Regions from separate parts of the Dyella sp. 01N448 genome, predicted to be linked through region 1. Evidence: predicted binding sites of a transcription regulator. Region 1 holds the regulator's gene; each other region holds the start of a gene.
What was found. The regulator HrcA, encoded in region 1, represses chaperone genes, less so after heat shock. The targets are predictions, from matches to a motif close to TTNGCACTCNNNNNNNNNGAGTGCNAA.
Positions count from the first base shown of each region.

Region 2: groES (co-chaperone GroES) is a predicted target of HrcA. The motif match lies at 2,894-2,920, and genes of this name have one in related genera.
Region 3: rpoH (RNA polymerase sigma factor RpoH) is a predicted target of HrcA. The motif match lies at 2,206-2,232, and genes of this name have one in related genera.

Region 1 covers NZ_JBFTQX010000006.1:366,482-374,613, forward strand. The annotation lists gene recN (DNA repair protein RecN) at 1-1,427, opposite strand, end outside; gene hrcA (heat-inducible transcriptional repressor HrcA) at 1,621-2,673, shown strand; gene grpE (nucleotide exchange factor GrpE) at 2,759-3,286, shown strand; gene dnaK (molecular chaperone DnaK) at 3,447-5,375, shown strand; gene dnaJ (molecular chaperone DnaJ) at 5,506-6,639, shown strand; gene dapB (4-hydroxy-tetrahydrodipicolinate reductase) at 6,789-7,592, shown strand; yybP-ykoY riboswitch at 7,663-7,796, shown strand; gene AC1DKY_RS13725 (sodium:calcium antiporter) at 7,898-8,132, shown strand, end outside.
Region 2 covers NZ_JBFTQX010000010.1:55,033-63,164, forward strand. The annotation lists gene AC1DKY_RS16355 (VirK/YbjX family protein) at 1-668, opposite strand, end outside; gene groL (chaperonin GroEL) at 830-2,473, opposite strand; gene groES (co-chaperone GroES) at 2,528-2,821, opposite strand; gene AC1DKY_RS16370 (class II aldolase/adducin family protein) at 3,096-3,743, shown strand; gene cutA (divalent-cation tolerance protein CutA) at 3,743-4,060, shown strand; gene AC1DKY_RS16380 (HAD family hydrolase) at 4,192-4,890, shown strand; gene AC1DKY_RS16385 (DUF5690 family protein) at 4,899-6,221, shown strand; gene AC1DKY_RS16390 (TIGR03364 family FAD-dependent oxidoreductase) at 6,218-7,402, shown strand; gene phnF (phosphonate metabolism transcriptional regulator PhnF) at 7,406-8,132, opposite strand, start outside.
Region 3 covers NZ_JBFTQX010000014.1:3,503-11,634, reverse strand. The annotation lists gene ftsX (permease-like cell division protein FtsX) at 1-396, shown strand, start outside; gene AC1DKY_RS17965 (response regulator) at 536-1,378, shown strand; gene ung (uracil-DNA glycosylase) at 1,375-2,076, shown strand; gene rpoH (RNA polymerase sigma factor RpoH) at 2,261-3,118, shown strand; gene AC1DKY_RS17950 (response regulator transcription factor) at 3,230-3,928, shown strand; gene AC1DKY_RS17945 (sensor histidine kinase) at 3,925-5,358, shown strand; gene AC1DKY_RS17940 (efflux RND transporter permease subunit) at 5,516-8,132, shown strand, end outside.

The DNA of each region.
Region 1 (8,132 bases):
TTCTGCCCCACCACTTCGGCCACGGCGCCGCCGATGCCGGTATCCACTTCGTCGAACACCATGGTGCCGACGGTGTCCTTGCCCAGTGTGGCCACTTCGATGGCGAGGCTGATGCGCGCCAGCTCGCCGCCCGAGGCCACCTTGCGCAGCGCGCGCGGCGGCTGGCCGGGGTTGGCGCTGACCAGCAGTTCGCAACGTTCGCGGCCCTGCACATCGGGATCACCTTCGTTGGTCGCTTCCAGCTCCACCACCAGGCGACCGCCGCTCATGCCCAGCTCGCCCATCAGGATGCTGACTTCACCGCCCAGGCGCTCGGCGGCCTGCTGGCGTGCCTGGCTGAGTTGGCCGGCTTGTTCGTCGTATTGCTGCTGCAGGCGCGTGCGCTGCTTGGCCAGTTTTTCCAAAGCATCGCCGGCGCCTTCCAGTTCGCTCAGCTCAATGCGCAGCGTGCCGGCCTTGTCGTGCAACTCGGCAACCGTTACGCGATGGCGGCGCGACAGTTCGTGCAGACGCGTGAGATGCGTATCCACTTCCGCATAGCGGTTGGGATCGAGATCGACGTCGAGCGCATAACGGCCCAGGCCATCGGCTGCTTCGCTGAGCTGGATGGAGGCGTTGTCCAGCAGCTCCAGCAGCGGGGCCAGGCGATCGTCCAGCGCGGCGAGCTTGCTCATTTCCAGCTGAGCGCGGCCGAGCGCACGACGCAGCGCGAATTCGCTCTCGCCATCGAGCAGTTCCACCACGCCGCCGGCGCCTTCGGCCAGGCGGCCGGCATTGGCCAGGCGTTTGTGGCTGGCTTCCAGCTCGGCCAGATCGTCCGGCGGCAGCGCCCACTTTTCCAGTTCGCCCAGTTCGTGGCTGAGCAGTTCGATGCGTTGCTCGCGGTCGTCGCCGCCACTGAGCTTGCGGATGCGGTTGCCGAGCTCGCGCCATTGCTGCGCCAGCTCACGTACCTGCGCCACCAGGGCTTCATTGCCCGCATAAGCGTCGAGCAGCTCCATCTGATGGGCGCGCGAGAGCAGGGCCTGGTGCTCGTGCTGGCCGTGGATTTCCACCAGCAGCGTGGCCAGCTCGCCGAGCTGGCTGGCATTGGCCGGACGGCCGTTGATCCAGGCGCGCGAGCTGCCCTCGGCGCGGATCACGCGGCGCAGCTGGCAGCTGTCTTCGTCGTCCAGTTCCTCCCGGCTCAGCCAGGCGCGGGCTTCGGGCAGGTTCGTCAGGTCGAACTCGGCGGTGAGTTCGGCGCGGTCGCTGCCGGCACGGACCATGCCGCTGTCGGCGCGCGCGCCGGCCAGCAGCATCAGCGCGTCCACCAGCAGGGATTTGCCGGCGCCCGTCTCGCCGCTGACCACGGTAAGGCCGGGGCCGAAGGCGATCTCGGCTTCTTCGACGACGGCAAAATGACGAACGTAGAGCGAGGTGAGCATGGGTGGCGGCTTGGTGAAGTCGGGGGATTGTAAGGGGATGGGGCCGGGGAGCGGGTAGTGGGGGCGCGCACTTCGGCGTCCGGCAGATCACCGGCATCGGTTTTTGCACCCTCGCGACCGATCCCCCATCCCCGTTTCTTGCAAACTTTCCCGCAAGACCTTATTTCTTGTGTGTCTCACGAAGCGATACAGCATGCCAGCCGCCCCTCTCGATGCCCGCGCACGACGCCTCTTGCGCACATTGATCGCCCAGTACCTCGCCGATGGCGAGCCTGTCGGCTCGCGCACGCTTTCGCGTTCGTCCGGCCTGGACGTCAGCCCGGCCACCATCCGCAACATCATGGCCGACCTGGAAGAGGCGGGCCTGGTCGCTTCGCCGCATACCTCGGCCGGCCGCGTGCCTACGCCGCGTGGCCTGCGCCTGTTCGTGGACAGCCTGATCGAACTGCAGCCGCTGCCGCAGGACGAGATGGCCCGCCTGCGCCGCGAGCTGCCGCCGGGCCCCACCACCACCCGCGACCTGCTGGGCAATGTGTCGACGCTTCTTTCGGCCATGACGCAGTTCGCCGGCGTGGTCACCGTGCCGCGCCAGGCGGATTTCCCGTTGCGCCACATCGATTTCGTGGCCCTGCCGGACGCCCGCGTGCTGGTGATCCTGGTGTTCTCGGACAACCAGGTACAGAACCGCATTGTGCAGCTGGCCAAGCCGCTGGACGCGCGCGAGCTGGAGCACGCCGCCAACTACCTCAATACCCAGTTCGCCGGCCTGCGCCTGGACGATATCCGCGCCCATCTGCTGCGCGAGTTGCGCGAGACCAGCGGCGAACTCAACCGCCTGATGTCCAGCGCGGTGGAACTGGCCGCGGCCTCGTTCGCACCCCAGACCGAAAGCGACGACGTGCTGGTCAGCGGCCAGACCAACTTGATGGGTTATTCGGAACTAGCGAACTTAGAGCGCCTGCGCGAGCTGTTCGAGGCCTTCCAGCAGAAAAACGAGCTGCTGCAGCTGATGGAAGTGTGTGCCAAGGCCCCCGGCGTGCGGCTGTTTATTGGCGAAGAATCGGGTTTTGCCGCACTTGATGGTTGCAGTGTGGTCACGGCCAGCTATGGTGCGCAGGGTCGCGTGCTGGGCGCGGTGGGGGTCATCGGACCCACCCGCATGGCCTATGAACGGGTGATTCCCGTGGTACAAGCCACGGCCGGATTGCTTAGCGACGCCTTGAATCGCGTCGCTACGACCTTATAACCCGCTCGGGAGGCGGGGTTTTACCCGCAAGTGTTTGACGGTTGGTGCGCGATGCACCGGCCACGGATAAGGCTTGGAGTGATTCATGCAAAGCAACGACCCAACGGTGTCCAACGAGACGCCAGGCCAGCAGGGCGAGACGGGCAGCGCCGAACTGGAAGCGCTGAAGTCGCGTATCGCCGAACTGGAAACCAGCAACGTAGAGCTGCGCGACACCGTGCTGCGCGAAAAGGCGGAAATCGAGAACCAGCGTCGCCGACTTCATCGCGACGTGGAGCAGGCTCGCCGCTTCGCCAACGAGAAGCTGCTCAACGAGCTGCTGCCGGTCTATGACGGGCTGGAGCGCGGCCTGCAGGTGGAAGGCGGTGATATCGCCAGCGTGCGCGAGGGCATTGCGCTCACGCTCAAGTCGCTGCTGAAGATCGCCGAGAACAACGGCCTGGTGCAGGTCGATCCGCTGGGTCAGCCGCTGGATCCGGAGCGGCATCACGCGGTGAGCATGGTGGAGGCCCCGGGCGCGGCCCCCAACACGGTCGTCAACGTGCTGCAGAAGGGCTACGTGTTGAACGACAGGCTGCTGCGCCCGGCGTTGGTGGCGGTCGCCAAGGAATGACGCCCGCGCCGGCGGTCGAGGACGCCTGAATGGCGTCCCCTGTCGGCAACGGTGGCAAGGCATCCGGGGTCTTGTCGGCATTGAGATGCCACGCGGCAAACCCCATCTGACAAAACAGTTGCGGCCGAGGGGTCGCTTAAAGAATTCGGGAGTAAACAACATGGGTAAAATCATCGGTATCGACCTGGGCACGACCAACTCGTGCGTTGCCGTGATGGACGGCACCACCGCCAAGGTCATCGAGAACTCGGAAGGCGATCGCACCACGCCGTCCATCGTCGCTTTCACCAAGGACAACGAAGTCATGGTGGGCGCGCCGGCCAAGCGCCAGAGCGTGACCAACCCCAAGAACACCTTCTACGCGGTGAAGCGCCTGATCGGCCGCAAGTTCACCGACGCGGAAGTGCAGAAAGACCTGCACATCGTGCCCTACGGCATCGTGGCGCACGAAAACGGCGACGCCTGGGTCGAAACGGCTGATGGCCGCAAGATGGCTCCGCAGGAGATCTCGGCCAAGGTCCTCATGAAGATGAAGAAGACCGCCGAAGACTATCTCGGCGAGCCGGTGACCGAAGCCGTGATCACCGTGCCGGCCTACTTCAACGACAGCCAGCGCCAGGCCACCAAGGACGCCGGCCGCATCGCGGGCCTGGACGTCAAGCGCATCATCAACGAGCCGACCGCCGCCGCACTGGCCTACGGTCTGGACAAGAAGGGCGGCGACCGCAAGATCGCCGTGTACGACCTCGGCGGCGGCACGTTCGACGTGTCCATCATCGAGATCGCCGAAGTCGACGGCGAGAAGCAGTTCGAAGTGCTGGCCACCAATGGCGACACCTTCCTGGGTGGCGAAGACTTCGACATGCGCGTCATCGACTACCTCGTCGAAGAATTCAAGAAAGACCAGGGCATGGACCTGCGCAAGGATCCGCTCGCGCTGCAGCGCCTGAAGGACGCCGCCGAGCGCGCCAAGATCGAGCTGTCCTCCAGCCACCAGACCGAAGTGAACCTGCCGTACATCACGGCCGACGCCTCCGGTCCGAAGCACCTCAACATCAAGCTCACCCGCGCCAAGCTCGAAGCGCTGGTGGAAGACCTGGTCAAGCGCACCATCGAGCCGTGCCGCACCGCGTTGAATGACGCCGGCCTGCGCGTGTCCGACATCAATGAGGTGATCCTCGTCGGTGGCCAGACCCGCATGCCCAAGGTGCAGGAGTCGGTGAAAGACTTCTTCGGCAAGGAACCGCGCAAGGACGTCAACCCGGACGAGGCCGTCGCTGTCGGCGCCGCGATCCAGGGCGGCGTGCTGGGCGGCACCGTCAAGGACGTGCTGCTGCTGGACGTCACCCCGCTGTCGCTCGGCATCGAGACGATGGGCGGCGTGATGACCAAGCTGATCGAGAAGAACACCACCGTGCCGACCAAGGCCTCGCAGGTGTTCTCCACCGCCGACGACAACCAGACCGCGGTGACCGTGCACGTGCTGCAGGGTGAGCGCGAGCGCGCCAGCGCCAACAAGTCGCTGGGCAAGTTCGACCTGCAGGGCATCGACGCTGCACCTCGCGGCATGCCGCAGATCGAGGTCACCTTCGACATCGACGCCAACGGCATCCTGCACGTCTCGGCCAAGGACAAGAAGACCGGCAAGGAACAGAAGATCGAGATCAAGGCCGGCTCGGGCCTGTCCGAGGAAGAGATCAACCGCATGGTGGCCGACGCCGAGGCCAACAAGGAAGAAGACAAGAAGTTCCACGAACTCGTCGGCACCCGCAACAAGGCCGACCAGCTGGTCCACGCCACCCGCAGCGCGCTCAAAGAGCACGGCGGCAAGGTGCCGGCCGATCAGCTGAGCACGATCGAAGGCGCCTTGTCGGATCTGGAAAAGGTCAAGGACAGCGACGACAAGTCGGCCATCGATTCGAAGATCGAGAAGCTCGAGCAGGTCGCCCAGGCGCTGTACGCCGCGGCCCAGGGCGGTGCCCAGGCTGATGCCGGCGCACACGCGGGCGGTCAGCAGCAGGGCGGCCCGGCCGGCCACGACGACGTGGTCGATGCCGAGTTCACTGAAGTCAAGGACGAGAAAAAGTAATATTGGCCGGTCGGCGCTGCCGATCTGACGCAGCCCGCGCCCGGGAGTTCACCTAGGCGCGGGCTGTTTGTTGAGTAGACATGGGTCCTACGATTCATGAGTAAGAGAGCAGTCCATGCCGGATGCAACGATGAGCAAGCGTGATTACTACGAAGTCCTGGGTGTAGAACGTACCGTCACCGAGGTCGAACTGAAGAAGTCGTTCCGTCGACTGGCGATGAAGTACCACCCGGACCGTTGTCCGGACGATCCGCATGCGCAAGAGAAATTCAAAGAGGCCAAGGAGGCCTACGAAGTGCTGGCCGACGCGCAGAAGCGCGCGATGTATGACCAGCACGGCCATGCCGCGTTCGAGCACGGCATGGGCGGTCGCGGCGGCGCCGGTGGCTTTGGCGACATGGGCGACATCTTCGGCGATATCTTTGGCGACATTTTCGGCATGGGCGGTGGCGGCGGACGCGGACGTTCGCGTCGCGGCTCCGACCTGCGCTACATCATGGAGCTCGATCTGGAAGAAGCCGTCTTCGGCGTCGAGAAGAAGATCGAGATTCCCACCCAGGTCAATTGCCATCACTGCAACGGCAGCGGTTCGGCCGACGGCAAGACGGTGACCTGCAAGACCTGCGCAGGCCATGGCCGCGTGCGCATGCAGAACGGCATTTTCTCCATCCAGCAGGCCTGCCCGCATTGCGGCGGCAGCGGCCAGGCGATCGAGAAGCCCTGCAAGCAGTGCGATGGCGAAGGCCGTCTGGAAGAAACTCGCCAGCTGTCGGTGAACATTCCTGCCGGCGTCGACAACGGCGATCGGATCCGCCTGACCGGGCAGGGCGAAGCCGGTCCGACCGGTGGCGAAGCCGGTGACCTTTACGTTGAAGTGCGCGTGCGCGATCACGCCATCTTCCAGCGTGACGGCAATGATCTGCATTGCGAGCTGCCGATCCGTTTTGCGCAGGCGGCGCTGGGTGCGGAGTTGCTGGTGCCCACGCTGGAAGGCGAAGTGCCGATCAATATTCCGCCGGAAACGCAGACGGGCCAGATGTTCCGTCTGCGCGGCCGCGGCGTGAAGTCGGTGCGCAGCACTCGCAACGGTGATCTCATTTGCCGCGTGGTAGTGGAAACGCCGGTGCGTCTCACCAAACAGCAGCGCGACCTGTTCGAGCAGCTTGAGGCAACCTTTGCCGATGGCGAGGCCGACAAGCACACGCCGCGCGCCAAGACCTGGGTCGATGGCGTCAAGCAGTTCTGGTCGCGCGTCACCTCGTAAGTTCACGCGATCCGCCGGCCCACAAAGCCCTGGCTCCCGCCGGGGCTTTGCTTTTTGTGGAACCCCGTTGACGGCGGCTACGCACGCGGGCGCCCGCAGGCGGTAGCATCGCCTCTCATGTCCGTCGTGCCCGAGAAAGGAAGCCATCTATGACCCAGCCCGTCCGCCTTGCCATCAATGGCGCCACTGGCCGCATGGGACAGGCCTTGCTGACCTTGGTGAAGGACGATGCCCGCTTCGCGCTGGTCGCTGCAATCGCCTCGCCCGAATCGTCCAGGCTGGGTCAGCCCGTCGATGCATGCGAGGGCTCGCTGGCCTATACGCATGAATGGCCGGCGGCCGATGCGCTGGACGTGGTGGTGGATTTCAGCGGCCCGGCGGGTCTGGCCGAAGCGCTGACCTATTGCGAATCGCATGGCGTGGCGCTGGTCACCGGCACCACCGGCCTGGACGCGACCTTTGCGCAACGCCTCAACGCCTCGGCGGCCCGCATCGCCTTGCTGCGCTCGGCGAACTTCAGCCTGGGCGTGGCGGTGCTTACGCGACTGCTGCGCCAGGCTGCTGCAGCCTTGCCGGATTGGGATCTGGACATCATCGAGGCGCACCACAACCGCAAGGAAGATGCGCCATCGGGTACGGCGCTCGCGCTGGGCGAGGCGGCAGCGTCCGCACGCGGCACGTCGCTGCGCGAGAGCGCGGTGTACGCGCGCGAAGGGCGGGTGGGTCCGCGTCAGCAGGGCACCATCGGCTTCGCGGTGGTGCGCGGCGGCGATATCGTCGGCGAGCACGAAGTGTTGCTGATGGGACAGGGTGAACGTGTGGAGCTGGTCCATCGCGCCACCGATCGTTCGATCTTTGCCCGCGGCGCACTTGAGGCTGCACATTGGCTCAGCGGTCGCGAAGCGGGCGATTACGATCTCGATGCGATGCTGGCGGATCGGGCCTCGCGCTGAGCCGATGCGGCGCGAAAACGCGTCGCGTTCCTGGCGCTCGCTTGCCTGGGGGCGGCGGGGCCTCTAAAATCCCGTGTGTTGTCATTGGGGAGTAGCCATCCTCACCCCACGCAACCGGCCTCCGGTTGCTTCTAGAGGAATCCGCGTCAACAGACTTGAAGCTTCGGCTTCATGGCGTGGATGGTCACCGGTTCCTTCTGGTTCCGGCAGCCCGGCGAGACCTTTGGCCGCGACGCGCTCACCCTGCCGGGCGAGCTCGCGTCGCTGCGCCAATGGTTTTCCGCTCGCCCGGCCTTGGAAAAAGCATGCTCATTGCCCTGTTGTTCCTGCTCTCGGCCGGTGCGATCTATCTCGCCTGCGAATATTTCGTCAACGGCGTGGAATGGTTCGGCCAGAAGCTCAACCTGGGCGCGACGGCTACAGGCACCGTGCTGGCGGCCTTCGGCACGGCGTTGCCGGAAAGCGCGGTGACCTTTGTCGCGGTGATCCTCGGCAAGACGCCCGAGCAAAAAGACATTGGCGTGGGCGCCGCGCTCGGCG
Region 2 (8,132 bases), on a different contig from region 1:
AGCGTGTCGTCATCGATCAGCGTCATCACCAGGCAATAGAGCGTTCGGTCGTACGCATCGGTCAACTCGACGGTGAGCTCGCCCTCGCATGACTTGAGCACACTCGGGCACAGATGCAGGCGCAGTTCGCTGCCGTCCTTGAGTCGCAGGGAACCAAGCGTGGCGCGGCCGCCCACGTACACCGCCTCGAACAGCTCCGCCGACCAGCGCTGCAGCAACAGCCGGTAGTGCGCCTGCACGGCCAGCACGCGATCCACGCGATGCCACTGACGATTGACGAAACGATGCAGGTGTCGCTCCTGCAGCCGCGGATCGCGGTCCACGCAGGCCTGCAACAGCGGGTCCGACTGCAGGAACGCGAGGTACCACTGGTGCAACACCGGCATCGATAGCGCGCGTGCCACGTATTTCGCCGCTGCCAGCACGCGTTGCCCCAGATGCCCACGCCAGTCGGTGCGTCCCCACAACGAACGCCACCATACGGACAGCCCAGGGTGGCCTTCCTTGGCCGCACTCTCCTTGGGTCCAGTCACCTGCGGGTCGGGCAAGCCCGCCCACCAGAGTTCGCGCTCCAGGGAGCGTTGCGCCGCGTAAGCGCAGCCGCTAGCGGCGAACACCAGATCGGCGTCCAGGGGTTCCTCTCCTGGCTGAAGATTCCGTTCGTTCAAGGCTCGCCGACCCGCATGGTGACTGTGACAAGGACTAAGACGGCCAGGCGAGTCAAAACGGAAATGGCCGGCGCCACTTTTTTGAATTTTCTTTCCGCCAAAAAGAAAAACCCCGCACGAGGCGGGGTTTTCCTTCTGTTGCGATGCCTGGAGGCGAGGACTTAGAAGTCCATGCCGCCCATGCCGCCCATACCGCCCGGCGAGCCGTGCGAATGGCCTTCGTCCTTCTTCGGCACTTCGGTCACGGCCGCTTCGGTCGTGATGATCGAGCCGGCCACCGAGGCGGCGAACTGCAGGGCCGAACGGGTGACCTTGGTCGGGTCCAGGATGCCGAACGCGATCATGTCGCCGAACTCGCCGTTGGCAGCGTTGTAACCGAAGTTGCCGTTGCCTTCCTTCACCTTGTTCAGGACGACGGACGGCTCGTCACCGGCGTTGGAGACGATGGCGCGCAGCGGCGCTTCCAGCGCACGACGGGTGATGGCGATGCCCAGGTCCTGGTCGGTGTTCTGACCCTTCAGGCCTTCCAGCGCCTTCAGCGAACGGATCAGCGCGACGCCGCCGCCCGGGACCACGCCTTCTTCAACGGCTGCGCGCGTGGCGTGCAGGGCGTCTTCGACGCGGGCCTTCTTTTCCTTCATCTCGACTTCGGTCGCAGCGCCAACCTTGATGACGGCCACGCCGCCAGCCAGCTTGGCCACACGCTCCTGCAGCTTCTCGCGGTCGTAGTCCGAAGAGGTCTCTTCGATCTGCGCCTTGATCTGGCCGATGCGCGACTGGATGCGCTCAGCTTCGCCGGCGCCGTCGATGATGGTGGTGTTTTCCTTGGTGATCACCACGCGCTTGGCGCGGCCCAGGTCGGTGATCGTGGCCTTTTCGAGGGCCAGACCCACTTCCTCGGAGATCACCACGCCATTGGTGAGGATGGCGATGTCTTCCAGGATGGCCTTGCGACGGTCGCCGAAGCCCGGCGCCTTCACGGCGGCAACCTTGACGATGCCACGGATGGTGTTGACCACGAGGGTTGCGAGGGCTTCGCCTTCCACTTCCTCGGCCACGATCAGCAGCGGCTTGCCGGCCTTGGCGACGGCTTCCAGCACCGGGAGCAGCTCACGGACGTTGGAGACCTTCTTGTCGTGGATCAGGATGAACGGGTCGTCCAGTTCAACCTGCTGCGACTGCTGGTTGTTGATGAAGTACGGCGACAGGTAGCCGCGGTCGAACTGCATGCCTTCGACGACGTCGAGTTCGTTCTCGAGACCCGAGCCTTCCTCGACCGTGATCACGCCTTCCTTGCCGACCTTCTTCATCGCGGTGGCGATGATGTCGCCGATGTTGGCGTCGGAGTTGGCGGAAATCGTGCCGACCTGGGCAATCGCCTTGTCGTCAGCGGTCGGGTTGGAGAGCTTCTTCAGCTCGGCAACCGCGGCGTTGACGGCCTGGTCGATACCGCGCTTGAGATCCATCGGGTTCATGCCGGCAGCGACGGCCTTGAGGCCTTCCTGGATGAACGCCTGGGCCAGCACGGTGGCGGTGGTGGTGCCGTCGCCGGCGACGTCGGAGGTCTTGGAAGCGGCTTCCTTGACGATCTGCGCGCCGATGTTCTCGTACTTGTCGGCCAGTTCGATTTCCTTGGCGACGGAGACGCCGTCCTTGGTCACGGTCGGTGCGCCGAAGCTCTTCTCGATCACCACGTTGCGGCCCTTCGGACCCAGGGTGACCTTCACAGCGTTGGCCAGGGTATTCACACCCTTGAGCATGCGTGCGCGGACGTCTTCGCCGAAGCGGACTTCTTTAGCTGCCATTTCGTAATTCCTTCAAATGCGTTGAGTAGGTGGGAAGAGGTGCGGGAGAGGCGCTTAGCCTTCGATCACCGCAACGATGTCGTCTTCCTTGAGGAAGACCAGCTCTTCGCCGTCAATCTTGATTTCCTGGCCGGCGTACTTGCCGAACAGCACGGTGTCGCCTTCCTTCACGGACATCGGGCGGACCTTGCCGTCTTCCAGGATGCGGCCGGAGCCGGCAGCGATGACCTTGCCGCGGGTCGGCTTTTCGGTGGCGCTGTCGGGAATGACGATACCGCCAGCGGAGACGCGCTCTTCTTCGAGGCGCTTGACGATGACGCGATCGTGCAGCGGACGCAGTTTGCTCATGGGTGGGCTCCAGCTTCGTTTGGATGGTTGAACAAGATTCGGGACCCCGGAGCGGCGCCTGGGTGGCGCTTGTTAGCACTCCCCGGAGGTGAGTGCCAATTCTAACGACGCAAATGCCCCCTGCAAGAGGCGCCCGTCCGATGGCTGAGTCTTCCAATGGGGGAGCGGCGGGGGCCTTTCAAGGCGCATTGGGCCGAAAAGTCACCGATCGTGCTATCGACAGAGGCCTGCGGACGGCCGACCATGCCGGCCTGCCCCCCACCAGGACCCGCCCGTGAGCGATGAGCCGACGCTGCGCCAGGAGCTCGTGAACCAGGGTGCCAGGCTGGCCGTGAGCGGCCTCAGCCAAGGCACCTCGGGGAACCTAAGTGCCCGCTGCGGCGAGGGTTTTCTGATCACGCCCAGCGGCACGCCGTATGAGGAGATCACGGTGGAGGGTATCGTGTTGGTGGATCGGGACGGCCAGTGGCCGGGCTCGCAGCGACCTTCCAGCGAGTGGCGCTTCCATCGGGACATCTACCTGGCCCGGCCCGACGCCCAGGCCATCGTCCACGTGCACCCGCCCTATGCCACGGCGCTGGCCATGTGCCGCCGGGACATTCCGCCCGCCCACTACATGATCGCCGTGGGTGGCGGGGACTCGATCCGCTGCGCCGGCTACCACACCTATGGCACCCAGGCCCTGTCCGATGCCGTGGTGGCAGCGTTGGAGGGCCGACTGGCCTGCCTGATGGCCAACCACGGCATGATCGCGCTGGGCAGTTCGCTGGCGCAGGCCATGTGGCGCGCCGTGGAGGTGGAAAATCTCGCCCGCCAGTACGCCCTGTCCTTGCAGGTCGGCACGCCGGTCATGCTCACCGATGAGGAGGTGGCCGCGGTGCTGGAGAAATTCGCCCACTACGGACTGATGTCGAGGTCGTGATGTCTGAAACCGTCCTGCTCTGCTATTGCACCTGTCCCGATGTGGCCAGCGCGCAGCACCTGGCCGAGGCCCTGGTGGGCGAACGCCTGGCTGCCTGCGTGAACCGCATCCCCGCGGTGTCGTCCACCTATCGCTGGAAGACCAAGGTGGTCACCGACAATGAAGAACTGCTGCTGATCAAGACCACGGCCGCGCAGTTCGCCGCGCTCAAAGAGCGCCTGCTCAGCCTGCATCCCTATGAGTTGCCCGAGCTGATCGCGGTGCCGGTGACCGAGGGGCATGCGCCTTACCTCGACTGGGTGCGCAATCCAGGCTGATGTTTGGCGTCGCGCGTGACGGGATTCCCACTGCGCCGCATTGACTAGACAGTCGGCGCCGACTGTCGATGTCCGCGTCACCGGCGCGCCATCGCCGCTCGCCAGCATGCCTCTCCATCAAGGGAGGCGATATGACGTTCGAACTGGCGGTTTTCGATATGGCCGGCACCACGGTCTACGATCCGGACCTGGTGGCGCAGGCGCTGCAGGACGCGCTGGCGCAGGCTGGCTGCCACGCGTCGCTGGCGGATCTGCGAGCCCTGATGGGCTACACCAAGCCGGCCGCCATTCGCAGTTTGCTGGCGGCGCACGACCTGCCGGCGGACGACTCACAGGTGGCGCAGGTGCACGCGGATTTCGTCCAGCGCATGCTCGATTGCTACCGGACACACGACGCCGTGCGCCCGATGACCGGGGCAGAAGAGCTGTTCGCCTGGTTGCGGCAGCAGGGCGTGAAGATCGCGCTCAACACGGCGTTTTCGCAAGACATCGCCGAATGCCTGATCGAACGCTTCGGCTGGCGCCAGCGCGGCCTGATCGATGCCGCGATCTCGGCGGATCGCGTTGCCCAGGGTCGGCCCGCGCCCGACATGATCCGCGCGTTGATGGCGACGTGCGGCGTCAGCGATGCCACGCGCGTCATCAAGATGGGCGATACCGAAGTGGATATTCGCGAAGGTCGCGCGGCGGGCTGCGGCCTGGTGGTGGCGGTGACGACGGGCGCTTATCACCGCGACGAGTTGCTGGCCTATCAGCCCGATGCCGTGCTCGACAGCTTGGATGAGCTGCCCGCTTTGCTCGTTCGTGCCGGCCGGCCGAACCCGGCGTGACGCAACCCATGCGCTTGCCTCCATCGCGCCGGGCGTGGTCGCCCTGGTCGCCCTCGATGCTGCCGCTGGTCGCGGGCTTTGCGGCGTTCTGCACCTACTCGTGCATGTATGCCTTCCGCAAACCGTTCAGCGCCGGCAGCTACGAGGGCATGAGCTGGCTGGGCGTCGACTACAAGATCTGGCTGGTGATCGCCCAGGTGATGGGCTACGCACTGAGCAAGGTGTGGGGCATCCGACTCGTGCCCGAGCTGCAGACATCGCGCCGCGCCGTGGCGATTCTGGTGTTGATCGGCCTGTCGTGGCTGGCGCTGCTGGGTTTTGCGCTGGCGCCGCCGGTGCCGGGCATCGTGTTTCTGTTCCTCAATGGCCTGCCGCTGGGCATGGTGTGGGGCCTGGTGTTCGGATACATCGAGGGTCGGCAGGCGACGGAGCTGATGGGCGCCATCCTCGCCTCAAGTTTTATCTTCGCCTCGGGCGTGGTCAAAGGCGTGGGCAAGGCGATGTTGCTGGCCGGCGTCAGCGAGCACTGGATGCCGTTTCTCACCGGCTTGGTGTTCATCCCGCCGCTGCTGTTGTCGCTGCATGTACTCACGCGCCTGCCGCCGCCCAGCGCCGACGACGTTGCCGCCCGCGCACCACGTGGACGCATGGATCGCGAGGCTCGGCACGCCTTCGTGCGCCGCTTTCTGCCGGGCCTGCTGCTGATCGTGCCGCTGTACGTGCTGTTGACCGTGCTGCGCGATTTCCGCGAGAACTTCGACACCGAAATCTTTCGCGACCTGGGCTACGGCCGCAGCGCCATCGTGTTCGGTGAAGTGGATACGCCGATTGGGATCGGCGTGTTGATGCTTACCGCGTCGCTGACCCTCGTACGGGACAACATGCGCGCCTTCATGCTCAACCATGTACTGATCGGCGGCGGCCTGTGCTGCGCGGGCATCAGCACGCTGCTGTTCGCCCACGGCGAACTGCCACCGCTGTTGTGGATGACGCTGGTCGGTTTTGGTCTCTACCTTGGCTACATCCCGCTCAACGGCATGTTCTTCGAGCGGCTGATGGCCACCTTCCGCATCAGCGGCACCGCGTCGTTCGTGATGTATATCGCCGATGCCTCCGGCTACCTGGGCAGCGTCGCGGTATTGCTGGTCCGCCAGTTCCTCGCCTTGCAGCTCAACTGGACGCAGTTTTTCGAACGCGCCGTGCTGGCAAGCAGCCTGCTGGGACTCGTGCTTACCGCGCTGGCTGCGCGCTGGTTCTGGCGGCATGGCCAACAGAACGGACACGCAGCGGCATCGTTGTCACCTCTTGAGATGGAAAGCAGCCGTCTATGAGCAAGTCGGAAACACGCACCGCGATCGTGATCGGTGCAGGCATCGTCGGGTTGGCCATGGCGCGCGCCCTGGCCGAGGACGGCTACCGCGTCACCGTATTCGATCGCCATGAGCGTGCCGTGGGCGCCTCGGTGCGCAACTTCGGCACCATCTGGCCGATCGGCGTGCCGAACGGGCCGCTGTATGCACGTGCCTTGCGTTCGCGCGAGATCTGGCGCGAATTCTGCAACGCCACCGATACCTGGCAGGCGCCGAGCGGCAGCCTGATCGCTGCGTTCCACGAGGACGAGTGGGCGGTGATGAACGAATACGCGGCGATGAACGAGGGGCTGCGACCATGCCGCATGCTCAACGCTGCACAGGTGCGCGAGCAGGCGCCCGGCGTCGTGGCCGCCGACTTGCGTGGCGCATTGCTGAGCACCGATGAGATGGTGGTCGATCCGCGCGAGGCGATCCGCAAACTGCCAGCCTGGCTGGCGGAGCGCCATGGCGTCGAGTTCCACTGGCGACAGGCGATCACGCGCATCGAGCATCCCTATGTGTGGAGCGGTCGCCGGCGCTACACCGCCGACCTGATCTATGTCGCCAGCGGTACGGATTTCGAAACCCTGTATCCGGAACTGTTCGAACGTCTTGCCATCACCAAGTGCAAGCTGCAGATGCTGCGGCTTGAGGCGCAGCCCGCGCCGTTCAAGCTGGGTCCGGTCGTGTGCGGCGGCCTTACCATGGCGCACTACAGCGGCTTCCACGCCACGCCCAGCATTGACCGCCTGCGCGAGCGCCTTGCTGATCAATACGCCGACCTGCTGGCGCTGGGCATCCACGTGATGGCAGCGCAGAACGGGTTGGGCGAAATCACCGTTGGCGACTCGCATGAGTACGGGCATACGTACGAGCCCTTCGACGAAAGCGCCATCAACCACAAGATCGTCGACTATCTGCGCAGCGTGCTGGATCTTCCGAGCTGGCACGTGAAGCAAAGCTGGCACGGCAGCTACGCCAAGCTCACCGATGGGCAGCGCAGCGAGTTGGTGGTCGAAGCGGAGCCGGGCGTCGTCATCGTCAACGGCGTGGGCGGAGGCGGCCTGGGCATGACGCTGTCGTTCGGCCTGGCCGAAGAAGTGGTGAGCGGGCGCTTGCCTGCCGAGCAGGTTGAAATCCCGTCGACCGATGCGCGATGAACCTCAGCGCTCGGCAGTGGACATCACCAGCTGCACGCGTTCCGCCGCAAAACAGGTCAGCCCGTATTGCACGGGCTGATTCTTGTCGTCGACGTTGAGCGATTCCACGACCAGTACGGGCAGGTCGGGCGATTGCTCCAGTACACGTGCGGTGGTCGTCCCGGCCAGTCGCGCGGTCACGCGGGTGTAGCTGCGGAAATAATCGGCGATGCCGAACTCTTCCAGCGTGCGGCTCACCGAGCCGGTGCGTTGAAACACGTCGCCAAGCTTGGGGAAACGTGCCGCCGGGAACCATGCCTGACCGTGATCGAGCACGCGACCCTCCGCGTGCGCGGAGGACTCGATCCACCACGCGCGCTCGCCGCGCGCCAGGGCCAGCGACTCGGCCACGCGCTGCGGTGGCAAGACCAGCGCCGTGGCCAACACCTTGTTGCCCGAGCTGACGTTGAGGTTATGCATGTTGCGGCTGAAGCTGGTGCGACGACCGATCGGATAGTCGTAGCACTCCTCGCGCACGCGCAAGCCGCGACTGGGGTCGGCAAGAATGGCGCCGCGTTGTTCAAGCGAGTCGAGCGCCCGGCGCACGGTGTGCCGATTCACATTGAGGCGCCGGGCGAGTTCCAGTGCCGAAGGGAGCTTTGCGCCTCCTCGAAGTTCGCCGCTGCGGATCTGCTGCAATACCTGTTGTTCGATCTGCCGCCACACGGGCACATCGCATGACCGATCCAGT
Region 3 (8,132 bases), on a different contig from region 1:
GTCGGCGAACGCATCGTGATGATTCTTGCCGGACTGCTGGCCGTGGCCGTGCTGCTGGTGGTGGGTAATACCGTGCGCGTGGATATCGCCAGCCGGCACGAGGAAATCGGCGTGTTGATGCTGGTGGGGGCGAGCCGCGCCTTCGTGCGTCGTCCGTATTTGTATGCGGGCATCTGGTACGGGCTGTTCGCCGGCGTGCTGGCGGTGGGCTTCGCCGTGCTGGTCGAGCTGGCGCTGGCCGAGCCGGTGCAGCGCCTGGGTCAGGTGTATGCCGGCAAGCTGCAGGTCGATGTGCTGCCGATATGGTTGCTGGCTGCCGTCCCGGTGGCTGCGGCCGTGCTCGGCTGGCTGGGCGCCCGCCTGGTCAGCGCCTGGCAATTGCGCAAGGCGGCATGAAGCGTGCGCCGGCTCACGCCCGGAGCAATGTTGTCATGCAAGCTTGGTGGGGATGGTGCAGCATGCCCGCTCGGGGTGACCGGGGAAGCACCGGCATGACGTCGGCGGGTACAGCTGGACACTACGTGGGTGATTGGGGATGAGCGGAAGTTTCAGCAGTCGAGTGGTGGGAACAGCGCCTAGGGTGCTGGTGGTGGATGGCTCCAAAGTCGTGCGCCAGCTGATCTCCCGCGTGCTCAAGAGCGAACTGCCCGACAGCGACGTGGTGGGTGCCGGCAGCGGCGCCGAAGCCAAGGAGCTGCTGGAGGCCGGTGCGTTCGACTTCATCACCATCGCGCTGCGCCTGCCCGACATGGACGGGCTGGAACTCGCCCGCCATGTGCGCGAATCCGCCGCCCAGGCTTATGTGCCCATCGTGGTCGTCTCGGGCGATGTCGACGGTCGCCTGCACAGTCGCACGCTGGGGGAGCACGTCACCGATTATTTCGACAAGTCGCTGGGGTTCCAGGCGCTGGCGGAGTTCATCCGCGGCTACGTGAAGCCCGTCGATTCGGCCGAGGGCGAAGTGCTCTACGTGGAAGACAGCCGCGTGGTCGCGCTGGCGACCCGCCGCATCCTCGAAAAGCACGGCCTGACCGTCTATCACGTGGTCAGCGTCGAGGACGCCCTGGTGCTGCTGGACAAGGCCAAGGAACAGGACAAGGTCGGCGCGGACATCGTGCTCACCGACGTCAGCCTCAAGGGCGAACTGACCGGCGGCGACCTGCTCGAGCGCATCCGCCGCGAATACCTCTACAGCAAGGGCAGGCTGCCCGTGCTGGTGATGACGGGCGATGAGAACCCGGCCAACCAGGCTGCGCTGCTGCGCGCCGGCGCCAACGATCTGGTCGAAAAGCCGATCGAGGAAAAATTGCTGATGACCAAGCTGCTCTTCCAGCTGCGTGTATCCCAGCACCTGCGCGAGCGGGGCGAGGCGGCGTGACGGAACATCCGGTAAGGCTGGAGCCGTCCTGGAAGGACCGCATCGGCGAGTATCTGGCGCGCCCGGACATGCGCGCGCTGTCCGACTTCCTGCGCAGCGAAAAGCAGGCCGGCAAGGTGATTTATCCGCCGGGTCCGGAGATTTTCGCCGCCTTCGACCACACACCATTTGATGCCACGCGCGTGGTGATCCTGGGCCAGGATCCGTACCACGGTCCGAACCAGGCGCATGGCCTGTGTTTCTCGGTACGGCCGGGCGTGGCCACGCCGCCGTCGCTGCTGAACATCTTCAAGGAGATCCAGCGCGACCTGGGTTTCCGGGCCCCGGACCACGGCTGCCTGACCCCTTGGGCCGACCGCGGTGTGCTGCTGCTCAATGCCACGCTCACCGTCCAGCAGGCCACCGCCGGCTCGCATCAGGGCAAAGGCTGGGAAGGCTTTACCGATGCGGCGATCGACGCACTCAACCGCGAGCGGGAAGGGCTGGTCTTCCTGCTGTGGGGCTCGTATGCCCAGAAGAAGGGCCAGCTGATCGACGGCAGCCGCCATTGCATTTTGCGCTCCGTGCACCCATCTCCCTTATCAGCGCATCGCGGTTTCATCGGCTGCGGGCACTTCTCGGCGGCCAACCAGTACCTGGAAAGCCGCGGCGAGCCGCCTATCGACTGGTCTTTGCCGATGCGGGCCGAACTAGCCTGAAACAGGCATTTCACGGCTGCTGAACCGCCCGATACGCATAGTGGAGCCTCCCCGGGGTGCCTGCTGGACAGGTGCCTCAAATTCCTGTACTATTGAGTACATCAAAGGTCCCGGAACCTTTCGGGGCCTTTAGCACTCGTAATACCCGAGTGCTAAGCTGATTCCCTCACAGGAGGTTCCGTCCATGTCTCAAGCTTTGGTGACCGCCAACCTGCCGGTGCCGAGTGTCGTCGGCAGCCTGGATGCCTATATCTCGGCGGTCCATCGGATTCCGGTACTCAGCCAGGACGAGGAGCAGGCGCTGTCGCGCCGCTACAACGAACAGGAAGACCTTGAATCCGCCCGCAAACTGGTCATGTCCCACCTGCGCTTCGTGGTGCACGTGGCGCGTGGCTACAGCGGCTATGGTCTGCAGATCGCCGACCTGATCCAGGAAGGCAATATCGGCCTGATGAAGGCTGTGAAGCGATTCGACCCGGATCAGGGCGTGCGCCTGGTGAGCTTTGCCGTGCACTGGATCCGTGCCGAAATGCACGAGTTCATCCTGCGCAACTGGCGCATCGTCAAGGTCGCCACGACCAAGGCGCAGCGCAAGCTGTTCTTCAACCTGCGCAAGAGCAAGAAGCGCCTGGGCTGGATGAACGCCGAAGAAGTGCGCACGGTGGCCAAGGATCTGGGCGTGCCCGAAGCGACGGTGCGCGAGATGGAATCGCGTCTGTCGGGCCGTGACATTGGCTTCGAAGCCCCGGCGGATGCCGAGGACGATGCCAAGCCGGCACCGGAAGCGTTCCTGATCGACGATGGCGCCGACCCGTACGACAACGTGGCCGATGCCGACCAGGCCGACAACCAGCTCGACACCTTGTCGGCGGCGTTGAAGAACCTGGACGAGCGCTCGCGCGACATCATCCAGCGCCGCTGGTTGAACGAAGACAAGGCCACGCTGCAGGATCTTGCGGACGAGTACGGCGTTTCCGCCGAACGTATCCGCCAGGTCGAGGCCAACGCCATGAAGAAGATGCGCGGCCTGTTCGCGGCCTGATCTTCTCTGTCGGCGTAAGATGACAAGCGGCCCCTCCAGGGGCCGTTTGCCTTTGCGAGGACACGGCTGTCCCCGCGTTCTCACCACCGGATCCCCGTTTGTAGTGCCGTCATGCCCCGAGTGCTGGTCATCGAAGACGACGAAACCACCGCGCGAGAAATCGTCGCGGAGTTGAGCGCGCACGGCATGTTCGCGGAATGGGTGGCCAACGGCCGCGATGGCCTGGCGCATGCGCTGCAAGGCGGCTACGACCTGATCACGCTGGACCGCATGCTGCCCGGCATGGACGGCATCGACGTGGTGGCCGAATTGCGCCGCGCAGGCAGCGACGCGCCGGTGCTGATGATCAGCGCCTTGAGCGATGTCGACGAGCGCGTGCGCGGCTTGCGCGCGGGCGGCGACGACTACCTCACCAAGCCCTTCGCACCTGATGAAATGTCGGCGCGCGCGGAAGTGCTGCTGCGCCGTCGCCAGCCGCAGTCGGTCCAGCGCCTGCGCGTGGCCGACCTGGAGCTGGATCTGGTCAGCCACGTGGCGTATCGCGGTGGCCAGCCGCTGACCCTGCTGCCCACCGAATACCGCCTGCTCGAATTCCTGATGCGCAATTCCGGGCAGGTGCTTACCCGCACGATGATTTTCGAGACGGTGTGGGGTTTCCATTTCGATCCCGGCACCAATGTGATCGACGTGCATATCGCGCGTTTGCGGCGCAAGATCGACGGCGCCGGCCAACCGGCGTTGATCCACACTGTGCGCGGCACCGGTTATATGCTCGCGGCCGCCAATGAAACTGCCCCGGTGGTGTCATGAAAGCACGTCCCAACAGCTGGCATTCGACCACCTCGAGGTTGATCCTCATCTACGGCGCCTTGTTCGTCGTATGGGGCGCGGTGCTGGTCGGCGCGATCCAGTGGGAAACCACGCGCTATCTCAACAGCGTCATCGACCAGATGCTGCAGCAACGTATGCATTACATCGCCTCGACCGATCCCGCCCGCCTCGCCACCACGGTGGATGCCGCCGCCGCGATCGATCCGCACGGCATCATGTCGGTGGGCTTGTTCGACAAGGACCATCAGCCGGTGGCAGGCAATATCGACCATCTGCCCACGTCGCTGCTGCGCGATGGCCAGGTGCACCTGCTCAAGCATGGCCTGCCGCGCTCCGACCGCGATGCGGAGCGCGTGCGCGCACGCGGCCTGGCTTCGACGCTGCCCAATGGCGACATCCTCGTCATTGCCAAGGACATCAGCACCATCGACGGCATCGGTGCGATCGTTCGTCGCGCGCTGCTTTGGGGCATCTCGCTGACCATCATTCCTGGCCTGCTCGGCGGTTTCCTGTTGCGCCGCGGTCCGGAGAAGCGCATCCGTGCGCTGCAGGATGCGACCGATCCTATCCGCCAAGGCGATCTTTCCAAGCGCCTGCCGATCAGTCGGCGCGGCGACGAGCTCGACCAGCTGGCAGGCATCGTCAACACGATGCTGGGCGAGATCGAGCGCTTGATGAATGAAGTGAAGGGCGTCTGCGACAACATCGCGCACGACCTGCGCACGCCGCTGACGCGCTTGCGCGCACGCCTGTATCGCACGCAGCAGCAACTTGATGGCGAGCCCGAATCGGCGCTGGTGGAATCGTGCATCGTCGATATCGACGAAGTGCTGACGCGTTTCCGCGCGCTGCTGCGTGTGTCCGAACTCGAAGACCGTCATCGCGCCGCTTGCTTCGACGAAGTGGACGTGGGGCAGGTGCTGCGTCAGGTGCACGAGTTCTACGCGCCTGTCGCCGAGGATCGTGGCCAGACCTTCGAGGTCGACATCCAGTCGCTGCAGCCCGTGCGCGCCGATGCGCATCTGCTGTTCGAAGCGCTGGCGAACCTGGTCGGCAATGCCATCAAGTTCACCCCGGCGGGCGGCAAGGTGAGCCTGCGCGCCAGCATGGACAAGCGTGGCCCGCGCGTGGACGTGATCGACAGCGGCCCGGGTATTCCGGCCGACGAGCGCGACGCGGTGACGCGTCGCTTCTACCGCGGCGACAACAGTCGCACTACCGGCGGCTCGGGCCTGGGGCTCAGCATCGTCAGCGCCATCGTGCGTCTGCACGGCTATGCGCTCGACATCGGCGATGCCAGCAGCAACGGTGCGCGACTGACTTTGTATTGCTACGCACTCGCGCCGGACGAAAAAGTCGGCACCTGCCTGTCCCGCTCCGTGCCGGAAGTCACGCCGATGACGGCCTGAGGGCCGATCGGCCAGATGAAGATAGTTTCATCTGCGTGCGCAATGCAGGCGCCACGTAGAACATGAAATTATCTTCATCCTCCAAGCTCTATTGAGAGTTTTCGCTGCATGCGAAAATTTGCCGCGACGCATCATTTCGCGCACGGAAATCCCCCGCATGCTTGGCATCGTCCGGATCGCGCTCACGCGGCCCTACACATTCATCGTTTTCGCCCTGACCATCCTCATCTTTGGTGTGATGTCGGCGGCACGAACGCCCACCGACATCTTTCCGGAAATCAATATTCCGGTGATCGCCGTGTCCTGGCAGTTCACCGGCATGACGCCCGACCAGATGTCCGGCCGCATGAACACGCCGTTCGAGCGCGTGCTCACCACGACCGTCAACGACATCGAGCACATCGAGTCGGAGTCGATCAATGGCATGGGCATCACCAAGATCTTCTTTCAGCCGGGCGTGAACATCGCCACGGCCAATGCGCAGGTGACGGCCATTGCGCAGACGATCCTGAAGCAGATGCCCGCCGGCGCCACGCCGCCGCTGATCGTCAATTACAACGCGTCCACGGTGCCGATCCTGCAGGTGGCGCTGTCCGGCAAGGGCCTGTCCGAGCAGCAGCTGGGCGACCTTGGCTTGAACCAGTTGCGTCCGCAGCTGGTGACGGTGCCGGGCGCGGCGATTCCCTATCCGTTCGGCGGCAAGACGCGCCAGGTGCAGCTGGACGTGGATCCGGCGGCGCTGCAGGCGCGCGGCCTGTCCACCCAGGACGTGGCGAACGCGCTGGCCAACCAGCAGCAGATCAGCCCGATCGGCACGCAGAAGATCGGCAAGTACGAATACGTGATGGAGCTGAACAACGCCGCCACTCACGTGGACGAGCTGGAAGACCTGCCGGTCAAGATGGTCAACGGCACCACGATCTATGTGCGCGACGTGGCCCATGTGCGCGACGGAGCCCCGCCGCAGACGAACATCGTGCACGTGGATGGCGTGCGCTCGACGATGCTGTCGATCCTGAAGAACGGCTCCACCTCCACCCTCGCCATCGTGGCGGGCGCGCGCCAGAAGCTGGTGGAGATGAAGGATTCGCTGCCGGACAACCTGACCATCAAGCCGATCGGCGATCAGTCGGTGTTCGTGCGCGCCTCCATCGATGGCGTGGTCCGCGAAGGCATCATTGCCGCGGCGCTGACCAGCTTGATGATCCTGTTGTTCCTGGGCAGCTGGCGCTCGACCCTGATCATCACCACGTCGATTCCGCTGGCGGTGCTGGGCTCGGTGTTCACGCTGTCGGCGATCGGCCAGACGCTCAACATCATGACGCTGGGCGGCCTGGCGCTGGCGGTGGGCATCCTGGTGGACGAAGCCACGGTGACCATCGAGAACATCAACTGGCACCTGGAGCAGGGCAAGGACGTCATCACCGCGATCGTGGATGGTTCGGCGCAGATCATCGTGCCGGCATTCGTGTCGCTGTGCTGCATCTGCATCGTGTTCGTGCCGATGTTCTTCCTGCCGGGCGTGGCGCGCTACCTGTTCGTGCCGATGGCGGAGGCGGTGATCTTCGCGATGATCTTCTCCTTCATCCTGTCGCGTACGCTCGTGCTGACCATGGCGAAATACCTGTTGCAGGCGCATCCGGCGACGGTGGACGAACATGGCCAGCATATCGAGCAGCCGGCGCCGAAGACGATGCTCGGCCGCTTCCAGCAGGGCTTCGTCAATCGCTTTGAGAAATTCCGTGCCGGTTATAGCGGCGTGCTGCATCTGGCGCTGGAAAACCGCAAGGTGTTCGTGATCGGCTTCCTCGCCTTTGTGCTGCTGTCGTTCGCGCTGTTGCCGGGACTGGGCAGCAACTTCTTCCCTGATGTCGACGGCGGCCAGATCCTTGTGCACGCACGCGTTCCCGTAGGCACGCGTGTGGAGACCACCGCGGCGGAATTTGCAGACATCCAGAAGGCCATCCGTCAGGTGATACCGCCGGACGAACTCGATGCCATGATCGACAACATCGGCCAGTATTCGAGCTCGATCAACACGATCTACAACAATACCGGCGAAGTGGGCGAGTCCGACGGCGATATCCAGATTTCGCTGAAGGAAGGTCATCACCCGAGCGCGGAATACGTGAAGGTCCTGCGCGAAAGGCTGCCGCGGTTGTTCCCGGGCACCACGTTCTCGTTCCCGCCGGCGGACATCGTCAGCCAGATCCTGAACTTCGGTTCGCCCGCGCCGATCGATCTGCAGATCCGCGGCAGGAGCCTGGAGAAGGACTTCGCGTACGCCAACATCCTGCTCAACAAGCTGCGCCAGATTCCCGGCGTGGTCGATGCACGCCTGCAGCAGTCGCAGGCGCAGCCGGCGTTCCGCATCGACGTGGACCGCACGCGTGCACAGTTGCTGGGCCTGACCGAAGGCGACGTGACCAACAGCCTGATCGCCGACCTTTCCGGTACGGCGCAGGTGGCGCCGACGTATTGGTTGAATCCGGACAACAACGTCACCTATCCGATCTCCGCCCAGGTGCCGCAGTACCAGCTGGACTCGCTGGCGCAGCTGAGCAATCTGCCGATCACCGCCAAGAGTGGCGGCAATCCGCAGGTGCTGGGCGCACTGGCCGACATCACGCGCACGCATCGCAACACCATCGTGAGCCAGTACAACATCCAGTCGATGGTGGAGATCTATACGGCCATTCAGGGCCGTGATCTTGGCGCGGTAGCCGGTGATATCCAGAAGGTGCTGGACGACACCAAGAAAGACCTGCCCAAGG